One region of the Ignatzschineria rhizosphaerae genome, then DNA from elsewhere that is predicted to be linked to it. Evidence: riboswitches for the same ligand, from Rfam matches in the RefSeq annotation. Region 1 holds a riboswitch; the other holds the start of a gene.
What was found. A riboswitch is a leader RNA that binds a small molecule or an ion and turns the genes downstream of it on or off. The one in region 1 is predicted to bind S-adenosylmethionine.
Positions count from the first base shown of each region.

Region 2: it holds a riboswitch for S-adenosylmethionine, as region 1 does, so the genes downstream of both, MMG00_RS04900 (PLP-dependent transferase) here and metE (5-methyltetrahydropteroyltriglutamate--homocysteine S-methyltransferase) in region 1, are expected to answer to the same signal.

Region 1 covers NZ_CP093379.1:2,466,067-2,478,423, reverse strand. Annotated here, with positions in the region: gene MMG00_RS11175 (ABC transporter substrate-binding protein) at 1-705, shown strand, start outside; gene dppB (dipeptide ABC transporter permease DppB) at 870-1,886, shown strand; gene dppC (dipeptide ABC transporter permease DppC) at 1,948-2,862, shown strand; gene dppD (dipeptide ABC transporter ATP-binding protein) at 2,887-3,882, shown strand; gene MMG00_RS11155 (peptide ABC transporter ATP-binding protein) at 3,882-4,883, shown strand; gene MMG00_RS11150 (amino acid ABC transporter ATP-binding protein) at 5,222-5,953, opposite strand; gene MMG00_RS11145 (ABC transporter permease subunit) at 5,950-6,642, opposite strand; gene MMG00_RS11140 (amino acid ABC transporter permease) at 6,645-7,376, opposite strand; gene MMG00_RS11135 (glutamate/aspartate ABC transporter substrate-binding protein) at 7,562-8,455, opposite strand; gene rbsK (ribokinase) at 8,866-9,807, shown strand; SAM riboswitch class I at 10,086-10,181, shown strand; gene metE (5-methyltetrahydropteroyltriglutamate--homocysteine S-methyltransferase) at 10,369-12,357, shown strand, end outside.
Region 2 covers NZ_CP093379.1:1,133,807-1,146,163, reverse strand. Annotated here, with positions in the region: gene MMG00_RS04935 (amidohydrolase) at 1-456, opposite strand, end outside; gene MMG00_RS04930 (alpha/beta fold hydrolase) at 590-1,519, opposite strand; gene bioA (adenosylmethionine--8-amino-7-oxononanoate transaminase) at 1,541-2,839, opposite strand; gene MMG00_RS04920 (aminotransferase class I/II-fold pyridoxal phosphate-dependent enzyme) at 3,147-4,364, shown strand; gene MMG00_RS04915 (methyltransferase domain-containing protein) at 4,371-5,309, shown strand; gene bioD (dethiobiotin synthase) at 5,534-6,217, shown strand; gene MMG00_RS04905 (hypothetical protein) at 6,608-8,419, opposite strand; SAM riboswitch class I at 8,649-8,784, shown strand; gene MMG00_RS04900 (PLP-dependent transferase) at 8,958-10,220, shown strand; gene MMG00_RS04895 (response regulator transcription factor) at 10,685-11,293, opposite strand; gene MMG00_RS04890 (TOBE domain-containing protein) at 11,587-12,018, shown strand; gene MMG00_RS04885 (META domain-containing protein) at 12,164-12,357, shown strand, end outside.

The DNA.
Region 1 (12,357 bases):
CTTGATAAGTTAGAGGTGCGTCAAGCATTGAGCTTAGCGGTGAATAAAGCTGATATTATCGATGCGATTTTCCAAGGTAACGCCCAAGCTGCGAAGAACTTTATTCCCCCAACAATGTGGAGCTATAACGACGATATCGAAGATTATGAATATGATGTCGAGAAAGCAAAAGCATTGCTTGAAAAAGCAGGGGTAAAAGATGGTTTTGAGATCTCGCTCTGGGCAATGCCGGTACAACGCCCTTATAACCCAAATGCGCGTCGTATGGCGGAGATGATTCAAGCTGACTGGGCAAAAATTGGCGTGAAAGCAAATATTGTCACTTATGAGTGGGGCGAGTATTTAACTCGTATCCGTCATGGTGAGCATGATACGGTGCTTATGGGATGGACTGGGGATAATGGGGATCCTGATAACTTCTACTCATTCCTTTTAAGCTGTGATGCGGTGAATTCTGGCTCGAACTATTCACGTTGGTGTAATGAAGATTTTGACAAACTTCTCACAGAAGCACGTTCAACAACAGATCATGATAAACGTGTTGCACTTTATCGTGAAGCGCAAGAGATTCAACATCGTGAACAACCGGTGTTAAATATTGCTCACTCAACGGTTTATATGCCTGTGCGTAAAGAAGTTGTGAATTATACAATCGATCCACTTGGGACACATAACTTCTATCAGGTTGATGTTGAAGAGAAATAGTGACAATTGTTGTTCTTTAAAAATTGATAAGATCTACTCTTTATGAGGAGTCTACTGTGATAAGTTTTAATCACAGTAGACGATCAAAATAAGCGCCAGTATCGTTTCTGGCGCTCTTTTATTTGGATCTTTCTTATTGTTTAATCAGCCATCATGGAAATATTATGATTCAATTTTTCTTTCGGCGTTTTGGTATGGTCATCCCGACATTTATTGGGATTACGCTATTAACGTTTATCTTTATCCATCTGATTCCGGGTGACCCTATCTTAATTTTAGCAGGGGAGCGTGGAATTACCCCCGAAAGATATGCTGAGCTTCGTGCGCAATTTGGCTATGACCAGCCTTATATCATTCAGTATTGGGATTATTTAAAAGGGATTTTCCACGGAGATTTAGGAAACTCTCTTGTGACGCAAAGACCCGTTTGGACGGAGTTTGTCCCGCGTTTTAAAGCAACATTAGAGCTTGCGATTTGTGCCATGCTTTTTGCCGTGATTGTCGGCATCCCAACAGGTGTTTTAGCAGCGGTAAAACGAGGATCCATCTTTGATCATACGGCAGTTGGGATCTCTTTAACGGGTTATTCTATGCCGATCTTCTGGTGGGGGATGATGCTTATTTTGCTTGTCTCTGTGCAGTTTGACTTAACACCGGTATCAGGACGTGTGAGTGATATGGTGTTTTTAGATGATCGAGATCCTTTAACAGGGTTTATGCTCATTGATACCTTCTTCTTTGGGGAAGAGGGAGATTTTTGGGATGCGGTGCATCATATTATCTTACCGGCAATTGTGCTAGGAACGATCCCTTTAGCAGTCATAGTACGAATGACTCGCTCTTCTATGCTTGAAGTTTTAAGTGAAGATTATATTTTAACGGCAAGAGCTAAGGGCTTAGGGCGCGGGCGAATTATCTTAATTCATGCACTTAGAAATGCTTTGATTCCCGTAGTTACTGTTATTGGTTTACAAGTGGGGACAATGCTTGGCGGTGCGATATTAACAGAGACCATCTTTTCATGGCCAGGTGTTGGACGTTGGTTAATTGAAGCGTTGCAGCGCCGAGATTATCCTGTGGTTCAAGGTGGCGTATTGTTAGTTGCAACGCTCATTATCCTTGTGAACTTAGTTGTAGATCTACTTTACGGGGTCGTGAATCCTCGTATCAGACATAAATAAGGGGGATCAGATGAGTCAAAATCATAATCATGATCTAAATGTCATTTTAGAAGATGGTGAAATGCAGTTAGAGGCAAATCAACCTGTTTCACCTGAGTTACTCTATGCCCAAAAGCCGCAAAGTGCTTTGCAGCAGTTTTGGTTCTATTTTAGGAAAAATAAAGGTGCCGTTGCGGGGCTCTGCTTTATTCTCTTTATTGTCACTATTGCCATTTTGGCAAACTTTATTGCCCCCCATTCTCCCTCCGAGCAGTTTAGAGGCAGTTTACTGATGCCACCCGTTTGGATGGAAGGCGGTTCATGGCAATTTATTTTAGGTACCGATGATGTGGGACGAGATATTTTAAGCCGTCTTATTTATGGGGCGCGCCTCTCATTATTAGTGGGTGTTGTGGTGGTGGTGCTCTCTTTAATATTGGGGATTACACTGGGACTACTCGCTGGTTACTTTGGTGGCATTATAGAAGCCGTAATTATGCGCGTTGTTGATATTATGTTAGCGCTGCCAAGCCTATTACTTGCTTTAGTATTAGTGGCAATTTTTGGCCCTTCCATTGTGAATGCCTCTATAGCGCTCGCCTTTGTGGCATTACCGCATTATGTGCGTTTAACAAGGGCAACGACTTTAAGTGAGATGGAAAAAGATTACGTCGTTGCTTCAAAAGTGGCAGGCGCGGGAAATCTTCGGCAGATGTTTATTAATATTTTACCCAACTGTTTAGCCCCTTTAATTGTCCAAGCGACTTTAGGGTTTTCAAATGCGATTTTGGATATGGCAGCGCTTGGTTTCTTAGGAATGGGGGCGCAGCCACCAACACCTGAGTGGGGAACGATGCTGTCCGATGTTTTACAATATGCGCAATCTGCGTGGTGGGTTGTTGCATTCCCCGGGATTGCAATTTTGTTAACGGTATTAGCGTTTAATCTTATGGGCGATGGCCTTCGTGATGCGCTTGATCCCAAACTTAAAGTTTAATATTCAGGGAAAGGAGCAGAATTTATGACACTCTTAAAAGTGGATACCTTAACCGTAGAGTTTGGGGAAAAAAATGACCGATTTCGTGCAGTAGATCGTATTAGTTATACGGTAGATAAAGGGGAAGTTGTCGGTATTGTCGGGGAATCAGGTTCAGGGAAGTCTGTGAGTTCCTTAGCCATTATGGGGTTAATAGATTTCCCAGGAACCGTGACAGCAACAAGTTTAGAGTTTGATGGGCGAGATCTTCAAACTTTAAAACGTAAAGAACGTATGAGAATTTTAGGGGATGATGTTGCGATGATCTTCCAAGATCCTATGACCTCTTTAAATCCCTCTTTTACGGTGGGCTATCAAATCATGGAGACCTTGAAAGCTCATCAAGGTGGTAATCGAAAAGCGCGTAAAGCAAGAACAATCGAGCTATTATCAGAGGTGGGGATTCCTGATGCGGCGAATCGATTTAATCTCTATCCGCACCAACTCTCAGGTGGTATGAGTCAAAGGGTGATGATTGCAATGGCTATCGCGTGTAGTCCTAAGTTATTGATTGCAGATGAGCCAACAACCGCCTTAGATGTGACGATTCAAGGTCAGATCATGTCTTTACTCTTAAAGTTACAAAAAGAGCAGGAGATGGCATTATTATTGATTACACACGATTTAGCGCTTGTGGCGGAGTCGGCGGATAAGATTGTGGTGATGTATGCGGGGCAAGTAGTGGAAGTGGCGAAATCTCATCAATTATTTAGTGAGCCATTTCACCCTTATACCGAAGCCTTATTAAAATCATTGCCAGAATTCTCAAAAGGGCAAGCTCGTCTTGAATCACTCTCAGGTGTTGTTCCGGGTAAATATGATCGCCCTAAGGGCTGCTTGCTTAATCCTCGCTGCCCGTATAAACAGGAAAAATGTACAACTTTAGAGCCGGAACTTCAGAAGATGGGGGAGCGCTTAGTGAAATGTCATTTCCCTTTAACAACACTTACCATAGATCGACCGAATAAGGAGGTGATGTAATGACAGCGCCTAATCAAACAATGCCGATCTTAAAAGCAGATCAGCTAGCTAAATATTATGCCGTTAGTCGAGGATTCTTAAAAGAAAAGGGCGAGGTTAAAGCGCTCAATGGAATCTCTTTTGAGCTAGAAAAAGGGAAGACTTTAGCCGTTGTAGGGGAATCTGGTTGCGGTAAATCAACACTTGCAAAAGTCTTAACGATGATTGAATCGCCCACAAGTGGTGAGCTTTTATATCATGGTGAATCACTTTTAAAAAATGATCCCAAAACTGCCGCACTTCGCCGGCAGAAAATTCAGATTATTTTCCAAAACCCTTACGGATCTTTAAATCCTCGTAAAAAAGTGGGTTCAATATTAGAAGAGCCGTTATTAATTAATACTTCTCTAAACTCAATTGAGCGAAAAGAGCGAGTATTAGAAATTATGTCAAAGGTTGGGCTTCGCCCTGAATTTTATGATCGCTATCCGCACATGTTTTCAGGCGGTCAACGTCAGAGAATTGCGATTGCTCGGGGGTTAATGCTAAATCCTGAAATTGTGATAGCTGATGAACCTGTTTCAGCGCTTGATGTATCTGTCCAAGCGCAGGTATTGAACTTAATGATGGATCTGCAAGATGATTTAGGATTATCTTATCTCTTTATTTCTCATGATTTATCGGTTGTTGAACATATCGCTAATGATGTGATGGTGATGTATCTTGGAAAAGCAGTGGAAAAAGCGTCGAAAGAGGCGATATTTTCAGAACCTATGCATCCCTATACGCAGGCGCTTTTATCGGCAACACCAAGGTTAAACCCAGAGAATAAGCGAGAGAAAATCACATTAACAGGAGAATTGCCAAGCCCTCTGAATCCCCCTAAGGGATGTGCATTTCATGCAAGATGTCAGCATGCATTTGATAAATGCCGAGAATCTCAACCAGAGATTAAAACTTATCTTGATGCAAAAGGATTACTGCATGAAGTGGCTTGCTTTAAGTTAGATATAGTCGATTGAGTTTAAGAAAAACGATCTTAAAAGTAAAAAAGGGTGGTGAGAATCAAATCAGCTTGCACGCTGCCGTAGAAGAACGATTCTTGTTCTTTTTCATAACCGATATGCCGGCAATCTGATTTAGTCATTTTTAAGCCGATTTTACGATACTATAAATAGTTTAAAGAAGTGATTAGGATAAAATAAAGAGCGTTATAGTGCAGGCTATAACGCTCTTTTTATGCCGCCCATCTCTTGTTTGAAAATGGAGAGTAAGAGATGATCGGTTTTACTCATAAAGTGTTAGGATTTAGAGTAAGTCTTCAGAGTTAAATGCCATAGGGCTGGCATTATTGAAGAAGTTAATCATATTGGAAGATATTTTTAAGGAATAACTTCGCGCGATCACTAGGCTCGCCTTCAAAGAATTCATTTTTAGAAACATCATCATGAATCTCACCGCCATCAATAAAGATGACGCGGTCAGCCACTTGTCTTGCAAATCCCATCTCATGAGTAACACACATCATCGTCATCCCCTCTTGGGCAAGCTCAGTCATTACTGCTAATACTTCATGAATCATTTCTGGGTCTAATGCTGAGGTTGGTTCATCAAAGAGCATAACAACAGGGTCCATGGCTAGCGCTCTTGCGATCGCCACTCGTTGCTGCTGCCCACCGGAGAGCTGGGAGGGGTACTTTCCTAAATGTTTACTTAATCCCACACGATCAAGAAGTGCTAATGCTTTGGTGTGCGCTTCATCTTTGCTGCGTTTGAGCACTTTTGTCTGCGCTAACATGAGGTTTTTTTCAATCGACATATTGGGAAAGAGCTCAAAGTGCTGAAACACCATTCCTACCTGGGTTCTTACTTTATTAATATTGGTCTTAGGATTTGCAAGAGAGTGTCCATTGATAATAATGTCTCCTTGCTGAAAAGGCTCTAAGCCATTAGCGCACTGTATTAATGTTGATTTACCCGAACCTGATGGACCACAGACAACCACGACTTCTTTCTCGGCAATTTCAGTGGAACAGTTTTTGAGAACCTGAAAGTCTCCATAAAATTTACTAACATTTTGATAGGTGATCATGCTGTGCGTTTCCTTTTTTGTAATACTCTTACTAAGCTTGAGAGCGAGAAGCAGATAATGAAGTAGATAAACCCTGCAAAGAGGATCATCTCCATTTTTGCATTATTGTTATAACCGATAATATCGGTCGCTCTAAAGAAGTCATTTAAGCTCATAATGTAAACAAGGGATGTATCTTGAAAGAGGATAATCGCTTGTGTTAATAGGAGCGGAACCATGTTGCGTAGTGCTTGCGGTAAGATGACATAATAAATCGCTTGGATTCTGGTCATCCCTAACGCAAGTGATGCCGACATTTGTTGGCTTCTCACGCTTTTAAACCCCGCTCGAATAATCTCTGAATAATATGCCGCTTCAAAGAGCGAGAAGGCGATGATTGCCCAAGTGAGCCTTACTCCTGCTGTATTGCTAATCCCAAAGTATTGTTGCACCGAGGGACCTATTGCTAAATAGAACCACATTAACACCATAATTAAAGGGATAGAACGAAATAGGTTTACATACCCAGTTGCAATCCATGCAATTGGTTTAGGTGCATATAATCTTAATACAGCTAAGACAATCCCCCATAAGATTCCTACAATAATCGCAATGACGGTAATGCGTAAACTAACGCCCATTCCTTGAAGTAAAAACTCATAGTTTTCACCAATAATAGAGAAGAGGCTTGCTAATGAAAAATTATCCATATTTAAGCTCCTTCTTTAAAGGTCGGTAGCTGTGTCCAGCGTTCAATGAGCTTCATTATAAACATGAGTGCTACGTTAATAATGATATAGGCAACGGTAACGAGAATGAAGGATTCATAAGCCTTTGCGGTATAGTCATTAATTTGCGCAGCTTGCCTTGTAAGCTCGGCAAGTCCAATGGTTTGAAGAACAGAAGAGTTCTTAAAGATGTTAAGAAGCTCAGAGGTCATTGGCGGTAAAATAATGCGTAGGGCTTGTGGCAAAATAACATAGCGATAAGCTTGTGGTAGGGTTAACCCTGTGGCAAGCGCTGCACGCATCTGCCCTCCTGCTAGTGATTCAATACTTGAGCGAACTTGCTCAGCAACACGGGCAGAGGTAAAGAGCCCAAGACATAAGATACCGGCGGTCATCATCTGTACTAAGGGATCTTGGCCTTTAATCCAATCACCAAAGACGCTCGGCATAAGATTAGGCCAAACGTAATACCAGAAAAAGAGTTGAACAATAAGGGGCACATTACGTAAACATTCGACATAGGTTGCCCCTAAAAATCTGAAAGTTTTACTGGGAAGAGTCCGCATTGTTCCGACAATAATGCCAAGAACGAGAGCGAGAAACCAGCTGGCGCTAGATGAGAGGATGGTCCACTTTGCACCCTCTAATAGCCAGTCAAGATAGGTTTCGTTAATAACTGCCTCTTGAAATAAGATTGAAAAATCTAATCCAAACATAGAGAAACCTTTACTAATAAAATTGTGATCTCATGAAGCCATGAGAGAATTATTAAAATATTGATTCTATTGACTTTATTAAAGACGAGAAATACTAGGAAAGAGGGGGCGACCTCTTCCTAGCATTTCATAAGTGAGAAATTAGGCATTAGGAGTCAACAAATGGCTAACCTTCTCGCTACTGGTTATTGATACGGTGTATCAGTTGGATTTTTAAAGAGCTCACGCATGCTATCTGAAAGTGGGAATTCTAAGTTTGCATTACGTGGAGGAATTGGTTGAGTAAACCATTTGTTGTAGATCTCTTCCATTTCCCCTGATTTTGAAAGCTCAACAATGACTTCATCAGCAAGTGCTTTAAATTGCGGGTCATCTTTACGCATCATACATGCATAAGCTTCTTGGTCTTGGGATTCCCCTGTAACAACCCAACGGCTTGGATTTGGGGATTTAGCACGCTCACCATAAAGAAGAGAGTCGTCCATTACATAAGCAATTCCGCGATTATCAGAGAGCATCATAAATGCATCTCCATGGTCTTTAGCTGCTTGAATACGCATATTCATATTCTTTTCAGCATTCATATTACGAAGAATTCGCTCAGAAGTGGTTCCTGCTGTTGTAATGACCACTTTATCTTTAAGATCATCAAAGCTTGAGATGCCGGAATCTTTATCGGTAATCATACGGATATTAATGATAAAGATCGTATTAGTGAAGCCTGCTTCTTGTGCACGGGATTTGTTATGAGTCGTAGAACCGCACTCAAGGTCAATGGTACCATTACGCATTAGTGGAATACGGTTTTGTGAAGTGATGGGCATCAGTTTTACATCGATTTTTTTACCGAGTTTTTTCTCAATACCTTCTACAATTTTTAAGCTAACTTCATGGGAATAACCAATGACATTTTGTTGATTATCATAGTATGAGTAGGGGATTGATGATTCTCTATGACCTAGGGTAATAGATCCCGTATCATTTACTTTTTTTAATGTGCCTGTCAGTTCTTCTGCAATTGTTGCACTCGGCATCGCAATTAGGCCGCATAATGCAAGCCCTAGAATCGTTTTTTTCATGTTTACTCCTTCGTACTGTGGTTGCTATCTAGTTGTGTATCCTAGCAAAAGCTGTTAATTGGATATTTTGAAATATCTCTTTGTTATATTTAAGTTTTTTTAAACATCGTGAGAACTAAGATAGTAAAAAAATTATTATAGTAGGTCTTTTATAAATCTTGAGAACTCAGCTTTTAAGTTTAAATTTTGAACAGCCTGTATTTAGATATAGGCTAGCTGTGAGAAAAAAGCAAGAAGTAAGACTCGATATTTTTAAGGAGGGATATTACTTTTAGTTATAGGTATCTACCATAAATGACTTTAATTTAAATGTTGGCAAGGATTGATAACTGCTTGATCTTGGTGCTTGACGGAAGGTTTAGGAGCTTCTATTCTTAAGACATTATTTTGCAGGATAAAGGGCATAAAAAATGAAGAAAAAATTGATCGTTTTAGGAAGTAGCAATGTGGATTATATTTTAAAAGTTCCCCATTTTTTATTGCCAGGAGAAACGCTTGCCGGAGATCAGTATCAAGTTGCACTAGGGGGGAAAGGCGCCAATCAAGCGGTTGCAGCGGGGCGAGCGGGAGCAAATATTACCTTTATTGCAGCAGTAGGTGATGATGATGTGGGAAAATGGGCGATCACACAATTTCAAAAAGATCAGATTAATACTGCATTAATGACGGTTATTAAAGGTGAAAAAACAGGTGTTGCGCTAATTTTTGTAAATCATGAAGGTGAAAACATGATTGGTATTTATGCCGGTGCTAATGCCCATGTGACTCCTGAACTAGTCACCCCTTTTATCTCTGAGATAACGGCGGCGGATATGCTTTTAATGCAACTAGAGACGCCTATTGAAACATTAGAATTAGCAGCAGAAAAAGCCAAAAATGCCGGCGTTAAAGTGGTACTCAATCCCGCTCCAGCAAGAGATTTAACGGATGCTTTTTTAGCCAATATCGATATTATTACGCCCAATGAAACAGAGGCGCAGATCCTCACAGGTATTACTGTTGAAACAGATAAAGATGCCGATTTAGCATCCCAAGCTTTGCACCAAAAAGGGATTGAAACAGTGATTATTACCTTGGGAAAGAGAGGTGCTTGGGTGAGTGTGAAAACAAAAGATGATTCACGTGGAACCGGAGAGTTAGTGCCAGGATTTATGGTGAAAGCTGTAGATACCATTGGGGCGGGTGATACTTTTAATGGCGCTTTAGTAACGGCATTATTAGAAGATCAAACGCTTTTTGACGCTGTGAAAATAGCGCATGCAGCAGGGGCTTTAGCGGTGATGAAAGAGGGCGCTCAGCCAGCAATTCCTTGGCGTGAAGAGATTGAAGCATTCTTAAAAGCTCAAGCCTAATTTGTAGTTTTTTAGTTAAAAAATCAGCATTCATAAGAAAAATTTAAATAGTTTACTAGAGCAATTTACTAGAGATTAATGAGTAGCATTAATCTCTTTTTTATTGTGAAAAAAGAGGATAATTCTCTGTTTTCATGAGTACTTAGATAGTTAGTGGAAAAGTATATTGATTGGTTTTAAAAAGGAGATTAATCCAAAAAATAAAAATAGGGAGAGATAAATAATTTGCTTTTTAAAAAAGAGTATGCGTATTATAAAAACACGCTGACAACAGCGAACATTTATCAAGAGTGGTGGAGGGATAGGCCCTGTGAAACCCGGCAACCTGGATACGAAAAAGGTATTTAAGGTGCTAACTCCTACAGTGATGAATACCTAAAGTATCAAAATTGAAGATATTTTAGAAACATCTACTGAGAGATAAAAGCGATTGGATTCGATGCCAACACTGCTTGATAAGAGAAAAGAGTGTTGGCTTTTTTACGCCAGCAGAAAAGGAGAGGGAGGCTTTGAGGTGCTTTCCTTCACAATAAACTGGATAAAATTTAAGGAGACAGTCAGATGTCAGTTGCACATATTTTAGGATTTCCTCGAGTGGGCGCTCAGCGTGAATTAAAGTTTGCGCTAGAGAAGTATTGGCAAGGAGAAATTGATCAAGCAAAGCTACGAAGTATTGCTAAAGCCGTTGAAGAAGATGGCTGGCGAGCGCAAGCAGACCTTGATCTTTTAACGGTGGGTGATTTTACTTTTTATGATCATATTTTAGATACTTCCGTTTTACTCGGCGTTATCCCGCCAAGATTTAATCATCCTAAAGGGGAAAAGGTATCACTTGATACCCTCTTTCGTATCGCTAGAGGTAGAGCGCCGAGCGGCGAAGATGCGCCAGCTTCAGAAATGACAAAATGGTTCGATACTAATTATCATTACATTGTGCCAGAGATAGAAAAAGGACAAGTCTTTAAGCTTTCAAGTGATCGATTATTTGAAACCGTCAAGCGTGCCAAAGGCTTTAGTTCCCAAGCTGTAAAAGCGGTGATTACAGGCCCTTTAACTTGGCTAAAATTAGCAAGTGTTAAAGGGGAGCAGTTTTCTAAATTAGAGTTAGTCCCTGCATTAACTACAGCTTATAAAGAGATTTTAATTCAACTAGAGGCAAGTGGCGCTGATTGGATTCAAATAGATGAACCTATTTTGGTGTTAGATCTTTGCGATAAGTGGCGAGCCGCTTTTAAGGCTGTTTACCAAGAACTTGCCAAAATTAGTGATAAGCTCATTTTAACCACTTATTTTGATGAGCTTGCCGATAATTTAGAGACAATTGTCGAGCTTCCGGTAGCAGGGCTGCATATTGATGCGATTCGGGGGGATCTTGCCAATGTTGTTAACCAGTGGCCTGGAGATAAGATTTTATCTGTAGGCATAGTCGATGGCCGTAATATTTGGGCTAATAATCTGGCGCAGAGTTTGACGACTTTAACGCCGCTTGCTGAAAAATGGGAAGGACAATTATGGGTTGGCTCTTCTTGCTCATTACTCCATTCGCCCGTTGATTTAAATGCCGAAGAGAAGTTAGATACCGAAATTAAGTCTTGGCTTGCCTTTGGTATTCAGAAAATAGCAGAGATTAAAACGTTAACTCTAGGCGTTACTGATGGGCGATCTGCGATTGAGGAAGCCTTAACAAAGTCTAATAACATTCATGCTTCACGTGAAACCTCCACACGCATTCATAATCTCGCCGTAGCTCAACGCGTTGCAGCGATAAAAGCAGGGGATGATCAACGAGAAACAGCTTTTACCAAGCGCTCGCAGATTCAGGCAAATAAATTTAATCTACCCCTTTTCCCGACAACGACGATCGGCTCGTTTCCTCAAACTCATGAGATTCGCCAAATTCGCCGGAAATATCGTTTAGGAGAGATCGATAAGCAGCAATATCATGAAGGGATTTATGATCAGATTCGTTATGCCATTTCGGAGCAAGAAAAGCTTGGGTTAGATGTGCTTGTTCATGGGGAAGCTGAGCGTAATGACATGGTTGAATACTTTGGTGAAAACTTAGATGGTTTTGCTTTTACGCAGTTTGGTTGGGTGCAAAGTTATGGTTCTCGCTGCGTGAAACCGCCGATTATCTATGGCGATGTTTCAAGACCTAAAGGCATTACCATTGATTGGATTAAGTTCGCCCAAAGTTTAACAGATAAGCCTGTTAAGGGGATGTTAACAGGTCCTGTCACGATTTTATCTTGGTCTTTCCCAAGAGATGATGAATCAGACCAAACGTCGGCTTTTCAGATTGCCTTAGCATTAAGAGATGAGGTTCACGATTTAGAGCAAGCGGGTGTGGCGATTATTCAAATAGATGAGCCAGCGATTCGAGAATTATTACCGCTTCGTAGAGAGCGACAAGCGGATTATTTAGCATGGGCAGAAAAAGCCTTTCGCTTAAGTAGCTCCGGCGTGAAAGCAGAGACGCAGATTCATACCCATATGTGTTATTCCAACTTTAATGAGATTATTAAATCGATTGCCAATTTAGATGCTGAT
Region 2 (12,357 bases), 1.3 Mb from region 1:
ATTTGCAAAAAGAATGACAGGACGTTTTGTGTTTAAGGTATCAAGATCACGGCGGGTAATATCTGTGCCTAGTGGTAAAACTTCTTGGCGTAAAAATGCACGAACTTGTAACCAATCGGTATCACTTGTACGCGTGGTATCTTGATCAATATGTTTTTGAACAAAGGCAAGAGTATCTGCTACCGTTAAGCTGGCGTAATTAAGGTTGCAGCTTGCACGTTGTAATCCGCCCCAAAAGGGATGGAGGTGGGAATCAATGATTCCCGGCATTAACATTTTTCCTTGAAGATCGATCACTTCACTATGGTCATTTTGTAAGGTAAGAACCTCTTCATTATTCCCTGTTTTAAGAACTTTCCCCGCCGCAAAAGCGACTGCTGTATGGATATTGTTCTCTTTATCCGCGGTGAAAACTGTCCCGTTGATATAAATCTTTTCTGCAAAAATTTGTGCCATGAAATCTCCTTAAATATGAATAAAGTACGGCCCAAAAATGGATCATTTAGCCTTAAATGATCGGTTGTTTTTCAATGCATTGTAAGCTGATAAGGATTATTTTCCTAACTTTTCACAAAGAATTGCTGCATACTTATTGCGTAAGGATATCTTGAAGAAGCGCGATTAGCTTTTGCGGATTCTCCTCAGGTAGTAAGTGATCTGCATCTTCAATCATCCCCTTAGATTGGCCTATGGCTTTCATTCCTGCTTGGGAGCTAATTTGAAAAATATCTCGTGAATTTCCCCCATAAAAAATCGTGATGGGGACTTTTTGGTTAATCGCTAATAACGCTTCAGGAGTAATAGGCTCGGGTTCTTTTTGGGTTAAGAGCTTTGATAAAGAAGCTGCATTTTCTTGTTTAATCTGCTGAATATCTGCTTTTTGATCTGAAAGAGAATATTGTGCATTTTTACAAGCACTAATAAAATGATCAACCGCAGCTGCGGGTTTTCCTCGGCGATAAGCTTTAATAATGGGGCTCATCATTTTGGTAAGGTCTTTGGTAAAATCAGTTTGCTGACCCTCACTAATGCCATAACTTGGAACAATCAGCTCATAGAGCGTTAATGATTTAAAAAGCTCTGGCGCAAGCTTTGCGGCAAGGAGTGAAACATGACACGCATAGGACCAAGCAACGATAATAAACTTTCGTTCAGGACGATTTTCTTGTTGGTTTAGGGCTTTGCAAAAAGCAATAAGCTCTTTAGCGTGGCGCTGTGTATCAAATAATTCTGGAGAGTGAGTATCTTGACCAAACCCCGATTGAGTAAGGGCGATAGTTTCAAATTCTGGAAATTGATGAAGATATGGTAACCATGTTCTTGCATCCCCTAAAATGCCGTGCAGAAAGAGAATACTAGAATCTTTCTGTATGCCTGTTTGTGGCGTTACTTTGAGGTAAGAGAGGGTGATTTCTTGCATATTTTCATTTTCATTTTCTTGCTTATCCTTGTATTCACTTTCTGGGGAGTTTTCTAGGTGCGAGAAAATATTAATACGTTCTTGAATAATACTCATCATTAATGCCTTATCAAAACTTTGTTATAGGACAAACTTAGAAAAATCATCACGTTGTAATAACTTGACTAATGTGCCTGTGAGCTGCGATAACTCCTCTTTTGAGGTGACAAAGGGCGGCATAATATAGACCAGTTTATTAAAGGGGCGAATCCAGACACCATTTTCGACAAAATATTCTTGAATATGTGCTTGATTGACAGATTGTTTCAACTCAACAACACCAATAGCACCTAGAACACGGACATCTTGAATATGGGGATTCTTTTTGAGAGGCGCTAATAACTCACGCTTTAATTGCGCTTCAATTCGATGAACGTTCTCTTGCCATTGTCCATTATCAAGTAAGGAGAGACTAGCATTCGCAGCCGCACAAGCAAGAGGATTTCCCATAAAAGTTGGGCCATGCATAAAGCATTTTGCTTCCCCATTACTGATAGTTTCAGCAACATGGCGCGTTGTTAAAGTAGCTGAAAGAGTAAGATATCCTCCTGTAAGGGCTTTGCCAAGACACAAAATATCTGGCTCAATGCCAGCATGTTCGCAGGCTAAGAATTTACCGGTTCTACCAAATCCTGTGGCTATCTCATCAAGAATAAGCAGTACGCCTGTTTCATCACACAGTTCTCGGAGTACTTTTAGATAATTAGGATGATAAAAGCGCATGCCACCAGCGCCTTGAACGATTGGCTCGGCAATAACGGCAAAGAGTTCTTGATGGTGAGTTTTAAAAAGTTCTCGTAGATTATCCGCCGCACTGTCATGCCACGCTTCATCAAATCCTACAGTGAAAGTATCTGCAAAAAGGTGATTAGGGAGATAATCACCATAGAGAGAGTGCATAGAATTAGCAGGGTCACAAACGGCCATAGCCCCAAATGTATCCCCATGATACGCATGTGAAAGTGAGAGTACTCGATGGCGAAATTCCCCTTTTGCATGCCAATATTGAAATGCCATTTTAAGCGCAACCTCTACGGCAACTGAGCCTGAGTCTGCTAAAAATACGCATTCAAGATTGCTAGGCATAATATCAATAAGCTTTTGTGCCAGATCAACGGCAGGTTGGTGCGTAATGCCGCCGAACATGACGTGTGAAACTTGTTCAAGCTGCGCTTTTATTGCCTCATTCATCACAGGGTGGTTATAGCCATGTAATACGGCCCACCATGATGACATTCCATCAATAAGTTCTTGTCCATCTTCAAGCTGTAATTTAACACCATTTGCAGATTTTACAGGATAACAGGGAAGTGGTTCACTCATAGAGGTATATGGATGCCAAATATGCTTTGAATCAAACGCTAAATCGATTTTACTCATGGTGATAATTTCTCTTTTTTAGATTAACTTTACTATTGTTGTCTGTTGGTTTCTCGGTCGATTGTGTGATGTTTTTTACCCATTATTGTGAAATTAAACCGAGTTCAAAAGAGCTCTATGGTACTATAAATTCTTGTTTTTGGTCTGAGCAAAGTCGCTTTTGTTCAGGGATTAGCAAGGTTTTATAAAAAATAAAAAACGTTAGATCATTGTTATTTCATCATTTTTTATCGGTGTAGAAGAAGTTAAATTACTTATAGAAAAAAGTAAACAATAGATCAATTAGGGAAGAGATACCGTACAGTTTATGTGGCACACAAGAATTAATACGGCTCTAAAAGAGCAGAAAAAAAGAGATCGATATCGGCAACAATCTGTTTGCACTACAAACAGTAGTAGTGTTTCGATTCAGGTGGATCAAAATCATTATTTTAATTTTTCATCTAATGATTATTTAGGATTAGCACATCACCCTCAAATGATTGCTAGCGCAGTAGATAGCGCTAAAGCTTTAGGTGTTGGTAGTGGGGGATCTCCTCATGTGACAGGATATAGTGCATCCCTTTCAGGGCTAGAAGCAAAACTTGCATCTTGGTTAGGATATGAGGCGGCAATTGTTTACCCTTCTGGTTTTACGGCAAATCAAGCCGTTATAAAGCTTATGATTGAACAAAATGACCTAATGATTGCTGATCGTTTATCTCACGCATCGCTGTTAGAGGCGGCAGTTTTTTCTAAAGGGAGATTGTTCCGTTTTAAACATAATGATTGCCAATCTTTAAAGAGCTATCTTGATAAACCATTGCCAGAAAATGCCGGTAGATTAGTTATTACGGAAGGGGTTTTTAGTATGGATGGTGATCATGCACCTTTAAAGGAGATTAAGGCTTTAACAGATCAGTATGATCATACATTACTAATGATTGATGATGCTCATGGTATAGGTATTTTTGGTGAGGGTGGACGAGGCTCTTGTGATCTTTATGGCATAAAGCCAGATATTTTAGTTGTGACTTTTGGCAAAGCTTTTGGCTGTAGCGGGGCGGCGCTCTTATTGTCTGAGGAATTAAAAGCTTATTTTATTCAATTTTCAAAACCCTTGATTTACAGTACCGCAATTTCACCAATGCAAGCTGCGATCTTAGATAGGGGGATTGATCTTATTGCCTCTAAAGAGGGTGATCAAAAACGGGCAAAATTAAAGGAAAATATTACTTATTTTAGAGCAAAAGTAGAGAGTTTATTACAAGAGGTTGCGCAAAAAGATAGTAATATGACTTTACCTTATCTCTTAGCTTCACAAAGCCCAATTCAACCACTTATTATTGGCAGTGATCAAGCAGCATTAGAAATTTCTAAAAAGCTTCGGGATAATGGGATTTGGGTTTCAGCTATTCGCCCGCCAACAGTTCCCCCTAATACCGCAAGACTTCGGATAACGATTACCGCAGAACATTCATTGATAATGATTGATACGTTAATCTTGGCGCTACAAAATGCCATTTATGAGCAGTTTTTGGGATAGCCTATTGTGAAATCTATTGATAATGAATTAATCAGCATGCAAAGCGTGAGAGTGCCTCTTTCTAAAATGACATCTAAACCTGAGTCTATATCTAAGTCTGAGCCTATGATCACAACTTTAAATCAGATTCAAAAGCCTTTGATTAATGCCGAATTTAGTAAAAATGCCAAGCTTTATGATTCCGTTGCCAAAGTGCAGCGAAAAATTGCGGATCGCTTAGTATCACTGACACTTTTAGCCCATTTTAAGGATCAGGCTCACGAACTTTCTATTTTGGATGCAGGTTGTGGCACGGGTTATGTTGGTTTAAGTTTATGCAATGCGCTTTTTGCGCAAAAAGCGTTAGTGACTAAATTGCCGAGTGTAACAGCGCTCGATCTATCTAAGGAGATGCTAGAGGTCGCGCGAATGAGAAATATTTATGAAGCTTATTATCAAGGTGATATTGAAGCGTTACCCTTTGCAGATTCAAGCTTTGATTTGGTATTAAGTAGCCTTGCGATTCAGTGGTGTCATGAGCCTCAAAGAGCGATCTCAGAATTGGTGCGTGTTGCAAAAAGTGCTTTTAAAAGTAGAGATGAAAATGAGAAAGCTGCGAAGCCTAGCGTGATAATCTCAACCCTAGTTGAGGGGAGTTTGCATGAATTGATTTCTGCATTTAAGACTATTGATGATGAAAAACATGTGATTGATTTTATTTCAGAAAGTGCCTTGAGCAAAATTGTTGAGCAATATGGAGGAAAAGTGACGATATACAAAGAAATAATGCATTTTGAATCACTTAAATCACTTTTTAAAAGCCTTAAAAATATTGGTGCGACAGCGCTTAAAAATCGCCGTAAAGGTCTATTAGGAAGAGAGAGTTATCAAAAACTAGAGCAGTTTTTTAAACATAATGGTGGCTATCAACTAACCTATACAGTGGCCTTAATCGAAATCCCCTAGGGATTGAATTTCTAAAACCGCTTTTAAAAGCCCATAAAAGAAGATTTTCCGGCGCACCTGTTATGAGAATACGAGAATCGTTTAACTTGCATCGTGCAAGCTAGTTTGGTTCATACATGAGTGTTTTACTTTTAAAATAGTTTCTTAAGCCAAATAGATAATAGGCTCCAATAAATAGAGATCTAACAATAAATAGAGATCTAACAATAAATAAGAGGATGACAATGAATCAGCCAAAACCTAAAACATGGTTTATCACAGGAACCGATACGGAAATTGGTAAAACCTATTCAACAACAAGATTATTAGCCGCGCTTAATGAAGCGAATATGCCGGCAAATGGTTATAAGCCTGTTGCATCAGGAGCTGCAATGACAGAGCTTGGGCTTAAAAATCCGGATGCTTTTGGGCATTTAAAAGCCTCTTTTGATTCTTTGCAGTATGAAGAGGTGAATCCTTACTTTTTTGAAGCGGAGGAAGCGCCCCATATCTTGGCAGATGAGTTAGGACAACCTATTTTCTTTGAAAAGATGACAAAAGGGCTTCGTCATTTAGAGGCGAAAAATAGAATTACGTTGGTTGAAGGTGCCGGTGGTTGGTATACGCCTTTAAGTTTTGAGAAAAGCTTTAGTGATTGGGTGGTGGAAAATCAATTGCCCGTCATTGTGGTGGTTGGCTTAAAGCTTGGGGTGATTAACCATGCGCGTTTAACGTTTGATGCGATTGAAAAGGCTGGTTTAAAGGTTACCGGCTGGATCGCCAATCATCTTTCTGATTCGGCAAGTCTTAAAAATTATATTATCGGGATTCAAGCGTTTACCGATATCCCTTTAATAGGTGAAATACCATATAAAGGCGCTATTAGCGCCGATCATGGTGGGTACTTTGATTTAACGCATTTTTCGTAATAAAGGCTTTTTTAAAGTATAGTGAAATCACTTTAAAAACCACGGAATCAGATTGCCGGCGCACCGATTATGAGAAGCACAAGAATCGTTCTATCTGGCACAGTGCAAGCTGATTTGATTCATACGCCATACTGTTTTATTTTTAAAGCAATTTCTCTTAAACCAAATTAGCTATAGAAAAACCTAAAGCTTGAATTTAAAAGGCATTATCCTTGAGCGCCGTGATAAACAGCTCTTTCAAGATAATGCCTTTTTATATGGAGTTTTTGCTACAGTCTCTTCGGTTTAAAAAGGTCTATCTTGCGGCGGGAGAGAATGTTTGCATTCTTCTAGTTATTTCGTGCCCGCAATTTAAATTAACGGTTTTTTTAAACCTATTTTACGATAAAACTACTCTTTGATTAGCTCTCCTTGAAGAGTCGTTTTTCCCTCTTTAAACTCATAAAATGATGTTTTTTCAGTAGGCGCCTTAGCTTCAGCTACCTCTTTAGAATCGGATGCTTCATCAGTTGATTCCACGCTATTTTCTTCAATTAGTGGCATTGCGTGGTATTTAGCAATATTTTTAATACTGTTTTTAGCAAGTTTGGGCAAATTTTTCCAAGTCATATTGCTGAGTAACTTACTAAAAAGTACTTTTTCCGCAACGTGCCCTTGAAATGCCGGTGAAAAGATCTCTAAAGTCACGCCCGGTTGGATCTCTTTGAAATAGCTAATGCCTGATGCTTCTTTGGGATCTGTAGAGTAGAAATAGATAGGATTTTGCCAAACTCCTTTCACGTCTTTTCCCTCATCCTCTAAGTGATGTTCAAACTCTTTTGCATCTATTTCAGCCCCATTATTTAATGCTTTCACTGCGGCGATCACATTTTTTAGTGATTCATTATGAATTTTAAGATAGGTTTCATTAAATTGATAATCCCCAAAATGTTGGGTAAAGAGATGATAACCATTTTGAGTATTAGGCCCTTCTTTTAAGAAGAGTGCATCACTTGTCAGGATTCGTTTTACTTCATTTTGGTAGTTTTCATAGATATTATCCACGCGAAACATCTGCTTTAGCGTAATCTGATAACGTGATTGCAGCTCTTTAAGGGGGAGTGAAAAATCAGTTAATAAAATGGTTTTACTCTCAGCAGCAGTAGTTGCTTTCTCATCTTTTGCTTTGGGCTTGGTGGTTGTCTTATTCTTATCCGCATCAATTAATGTGGATTGAAGGGTATTGATGGCTTGAAAATGGCCTAAAATATCTTCTAATGTTCGGCTTTCCGTAAGGGCTATCGCAAGCTGTTTTAATGCCGGGAAATATCGGTACTGGATACTATAAAAACCTGTAGTATCTCTTGCTAATAAGTTGTTTTGATCGGCAAAAAAATGTTGGTTTTCTGTATCTAAAGCCGTGAGATCTAAATTGGGTGCTTCTTTTGATGGAATAATAAAAAGGTAAGAGATTGTATCCACTTGATGAACATCGCTACTTGGCATTGCATTGCTATAAAAAGAGAGAATCTCAACCTTTGGGTCTTTAGGATCAATCGTGATATTACCTATTTCAAAGGAAGCCATCTCCGTATGCTCTGGAATGCCGTAAATTAAGCCATTACTCTGAATAGGGGTTAACTTTAAGGTTAGATGATCACTAATTTCATGAATAACGCCCCAGTAGTTGGTGGCAAAGAGTTTTGCAATATCAAGGCTAGGGAGTGTTTCTTCGATAATAGGTTCTTCAACGATTTCCGGCATTTCTTGCAATGATTTAATTTGAGGATCATCAGCAGCGACTTTTGTCAGTGAAAATTGTAAAGCACACTTTGCTTGCTGGCATTTTCCAAAATCTTCGCTTTTTACTTGGATGATGCTATTTTTTTGTGGGGTCAATTGATATGTTGCCAATTGGCTTAAGACTAAATTTTCAGGGGTGATGATGCCATTAGCCATCTCTTTGTGAGTAAAATGATGCATCATTGGTAGCTCAATTGTAAAATAGCTCTGTTCTAAGGACTCAATAATCTCTTGCGTGATGATGAGTTTTTGCGCATCATCAATCGTTGTTTCATCTTTTAGAAACTGAACAGTTATCTCTTTTGGCAGATAAGCACCCGATTGAATTTCAAGTGGTTCTTCATTACTACAAGCAGCTATCAAAGAAGCCATTGTCAGCATCAAAATCGCGCGAGATTTATTCCACCAGTGACGTTGCATAATTTTTCCTTAAAATGAATTTATCAGTAGTATAACGATGATTTTTTTAAACCGCGAGTTTAAAGCGGGAATAAATAATGACAGAAAAGATAAAATATAACATTGCTTAAATGATTGTAAGGCGAAAGGAATTGCGATTTTTAAGGTCTTTTTATCATAAAATTAATGAAATGTTATTGCCTTTATGAAATGACTATGCGTATTATGGAGTCACGTTGTGAATAACAATATTTTATCAAGAGTGGTGGAGGGATAGGCCCTATGAAACCCGGCAACCTGAATAGCGATATTTAAGGTGCTAACTCCTACAGTGACAGGATGTCAATCAAGCCCTTTGATTGAGTATCTAACCTGAGAGATAAAAGCGATGGAAGCCCTGCCAACACTGCTTGATAAAAAAGAAATGCGTGTTGGCTTTTTTACGCTCGCTATAAATCGGCTTGTAAATCTGATTGGATCAAGCGGCTATTTTGAGCTAAATTAACCTCACTGTAATCAGTATGATAAGAATAAATATTTATAGATAGGTGAATAAATTATGGGTAAGCGAGAGATCAATCAAGCATTAGGCTTTAATAGTAAAATCTTAACAAGTGATAAGAACCATGCAGATATTCATGGGGCAATGAATGCACCTATTTATCGAGGTGCTGCCTTTGAGTTTAGAGATTCTAAAGCGATAGCCGATGCGTTTCAAAATAAAGAAGAGATTCCCTCTCATACTTATTCACGTATCACCAATCCAACGGTTGAAGCATTAGAAAATAAGATTAAGGCAATTTCAGGTGCAAAAGATGTGATGATGCTAAGTAGTGGAATGGCAGCCATCTCTAATACCTTTATGGCACTGAGCTACGCAGGCAGCAATATTGTGACTTCCCCTCATCTTTTTGGAAACACTTTTGCCTTTTTTCAATATACTTTAGCTGAATTTGGAGTGGAGGTCCGTTTTGTGGATACGGATAATCTTCAAGAAATTGAAGCGGCGATAGATGATAATACTTGCGCTTTTTTCTGTGAAGTAATGACAAATCCTCATTTAGAAATTGCCGATCTTGTTGGCATTAAAGCGATTCTAACCAAACATCAAGTTCCTTTAATCGTCGATAGTACAGTCATTCCTTGGGGGGGATTTGAGGCTAAAAAATGGGGCGTTGATATTGAAGTTGTCTCAACGACCAAATATGTATCGGGTGGTGCTACAAGCATTGGTGGGGCGATACTGGATTATGGCGCTTTTGATTGGGCCCATAATAAGCGCTTACAAAAGGTCAATAACCCGGCACCATTTTCAGCCTTTATGTTTAAAATTAAACGAGAGATTGCGCGAAATTTTGGGGCTTGCATGGATCCAGATAGTGCTTATGCGCAAATTATGGGGTTAGAGACCTTAAAATTGCGTTATCAAGCGGTGAGCCAATCGGCTTTTGAATTAGCACAGTTTTTAGAAACGCACAGTCGTATTGTTAAAGTGGCGTATCCTAAATTAGAGAGTTTTCCTTATAAGGCATTGAGTGAAAAGTTTTTTATCGGCAACCCTGGGGCGATGTTAACTTTTAATTTAAGCTCTAAGGCAGAGTGTTTTCAGTTTTTAGATGCTTTAAAACTGATTCGACGAGCAACTAATCTTTTTGATAATCGCACCTTAATTATTCATCCTGAATCGACCATTTATGGCACTTTTACGCCAGAGATGAAGCAAGTAATGGGAATTGATCCTACTTTAATTCGACTTTCTGTAGGATTAGAAGAAGTGGAAGATTTAAAAGCAGATATTACCCAAGCGCTCTCTAAATTATAAATTAATAGAGGTTTTAAATGATTTAATAAGCTCTTGATGGGATTATCTAAAAAGTGAAATGGGCTTTAAGTGTTGTATCTTGAGCCTTTTCGCTTTTTTAATCTCTCTTTCTTTCTCCCTCTCATTTAGTTTTATAATATAGTGAAATAGGTTTAAAAGGCTGATTTAAATGCCTGCGTATCGGCTATGAACAATAAGAGATATCTTCTATCTGGCATCTTGCAAGCACTATTTATAGTAAAATCGATTTAAAAGAGACTGCATTAGATTGTCGGCGCATCAGTTATGAGAAGCGCAAAAATGGTTCTATCCGGCATCATACAGGTGGATTTGATTCACACACTGTACAGTTTTAGTGTTTCTTAAACCGGTTCGAGGATATTGTGATTAATTTTTATTAATGGAGATAAAAATTGCCATGATTTAAAGTACGGGCGTTTCTTAAAAAGATAATGGAGCGTTCGTTATGCGCTAAGGTCATTTCTTACCGCATAAACAGCAGCTTCAACACGGCTTGAGACTTTAAATTTCTTTAAAATATTTTGTACGTGAACTTTCACAGTACTTTCTGAAATCGAGAGTTCTCTGGCAATCTCTTTATTGCTATCCCCTTTAACTAACCATTCTAAGATCTCTAATTCTCTTGGTGTTAAGTCTTCTAAATAGTTGGTAATCTCTTCATCATGATGTTGTAAGACTTTGGCAATAAATATTAAAAACTCTTGGCTATCAATGCTTTTTGTATAGGTATGTGCTTGTTCTAAGCGCTGTAGCGGAGCATGTAAAAATGCTTGCTGTGAGGTTAGGAGAATAATTCGTAGTTGCGGGTGATGATGGATAATGGATTGTAAGAGATTCAATTGAAAATCATCTTTTATTAAAGCTGCTTCAATTAGCAGCAGGTCAATTGTAGATTCTTGTAAAAATTGAAGACCATCTTCTATATTTTCAAAGTTTGTAATCACATGGTAATAATGATCCCTATCTTGTGAGAGAAGAAAGGCAATTTTTTCGCGAAATAATCTATTTTGATCGATCACCATAATATGTGATGGATGATGTAATTGGCTCATAGAGTTAAAATATCCCTGCTACTTATCAATCATTTTTTAATAAAAATGTGATGAATTATCTATTGTCATTTTTTGTGATCTGTGACTATTGAAGCATTATAAAGGATTCTTCAAGTAATCTCATATAAAATAAGTATGTCTTTTAATCATCATTAACAGATTCTTTGATTAGAAAATAATACCTTTCTTAAAATTTTTTGAAAACTATTTAAGACACTATAAACTAATCACGATTTTATAAAACCTCCTGATACAATATAGGGAGTGATTACAATAAAAAAGGGGAATAAAGTATGAGACAGATATCGGCTCGTAACCAATTGTCAGGAAAAGTAAGTGCTATTTTTGAAGGTAGCGTTAATAATGAAGTAATCATTACTTTAGATAACGGTGATGAAATTGTCACGGTGATTACTAAGCAGAGCTGTAAAGCGCTACAAATCAATTTAGAAAGAGCGGTTGTGGCAATTATTAAAGCGCCGTGGGTTGTGTTAGCGAATAAACATTCAGGACTTGCTTTCTCTGCTCGTAATCAATTTGAAGGGGTGATTCGCACTATTAATAAAGGGGCGGTAAATAGTACTGTAGGCTTTGAAACAGCTAAAGGGCTATTGTTAACGGCAGTTGTTACAAATGAGAGTGTTGAAGAGATGGCATTAGAGATTGGTCATGAGATCTTAGGATTAGTGAAAGCCTCAAGTATTATCGTTGCAACAGCTTTATAAAATGGTAAAAAGTTCACTCATCAAAGGGATTTAAGAGTGCGCTTTATTGATGTTATAATTAACATTGAAGCCGTGAAATGAGAGAGAAATATTGAAGATATTTTATCTCTTTCGTAATTTTAGTAAATTATTAGGACTCAAGTTTATGAAAAAGTTATTATTAGGTTCTGTAGCATTAGTACTCATTGCAGCTTGTTCTAGCAAAGGAAGCATGATGGCACAATTAGACACCAAGATTCCAACAGCGCAAGAGCTACAACATCATCACTATGAATTAGTTAGTGTCAATGGTAAGGAACTTGATCTTGAGAAAGGAAGCTTAGTACCAACAATTGCCTT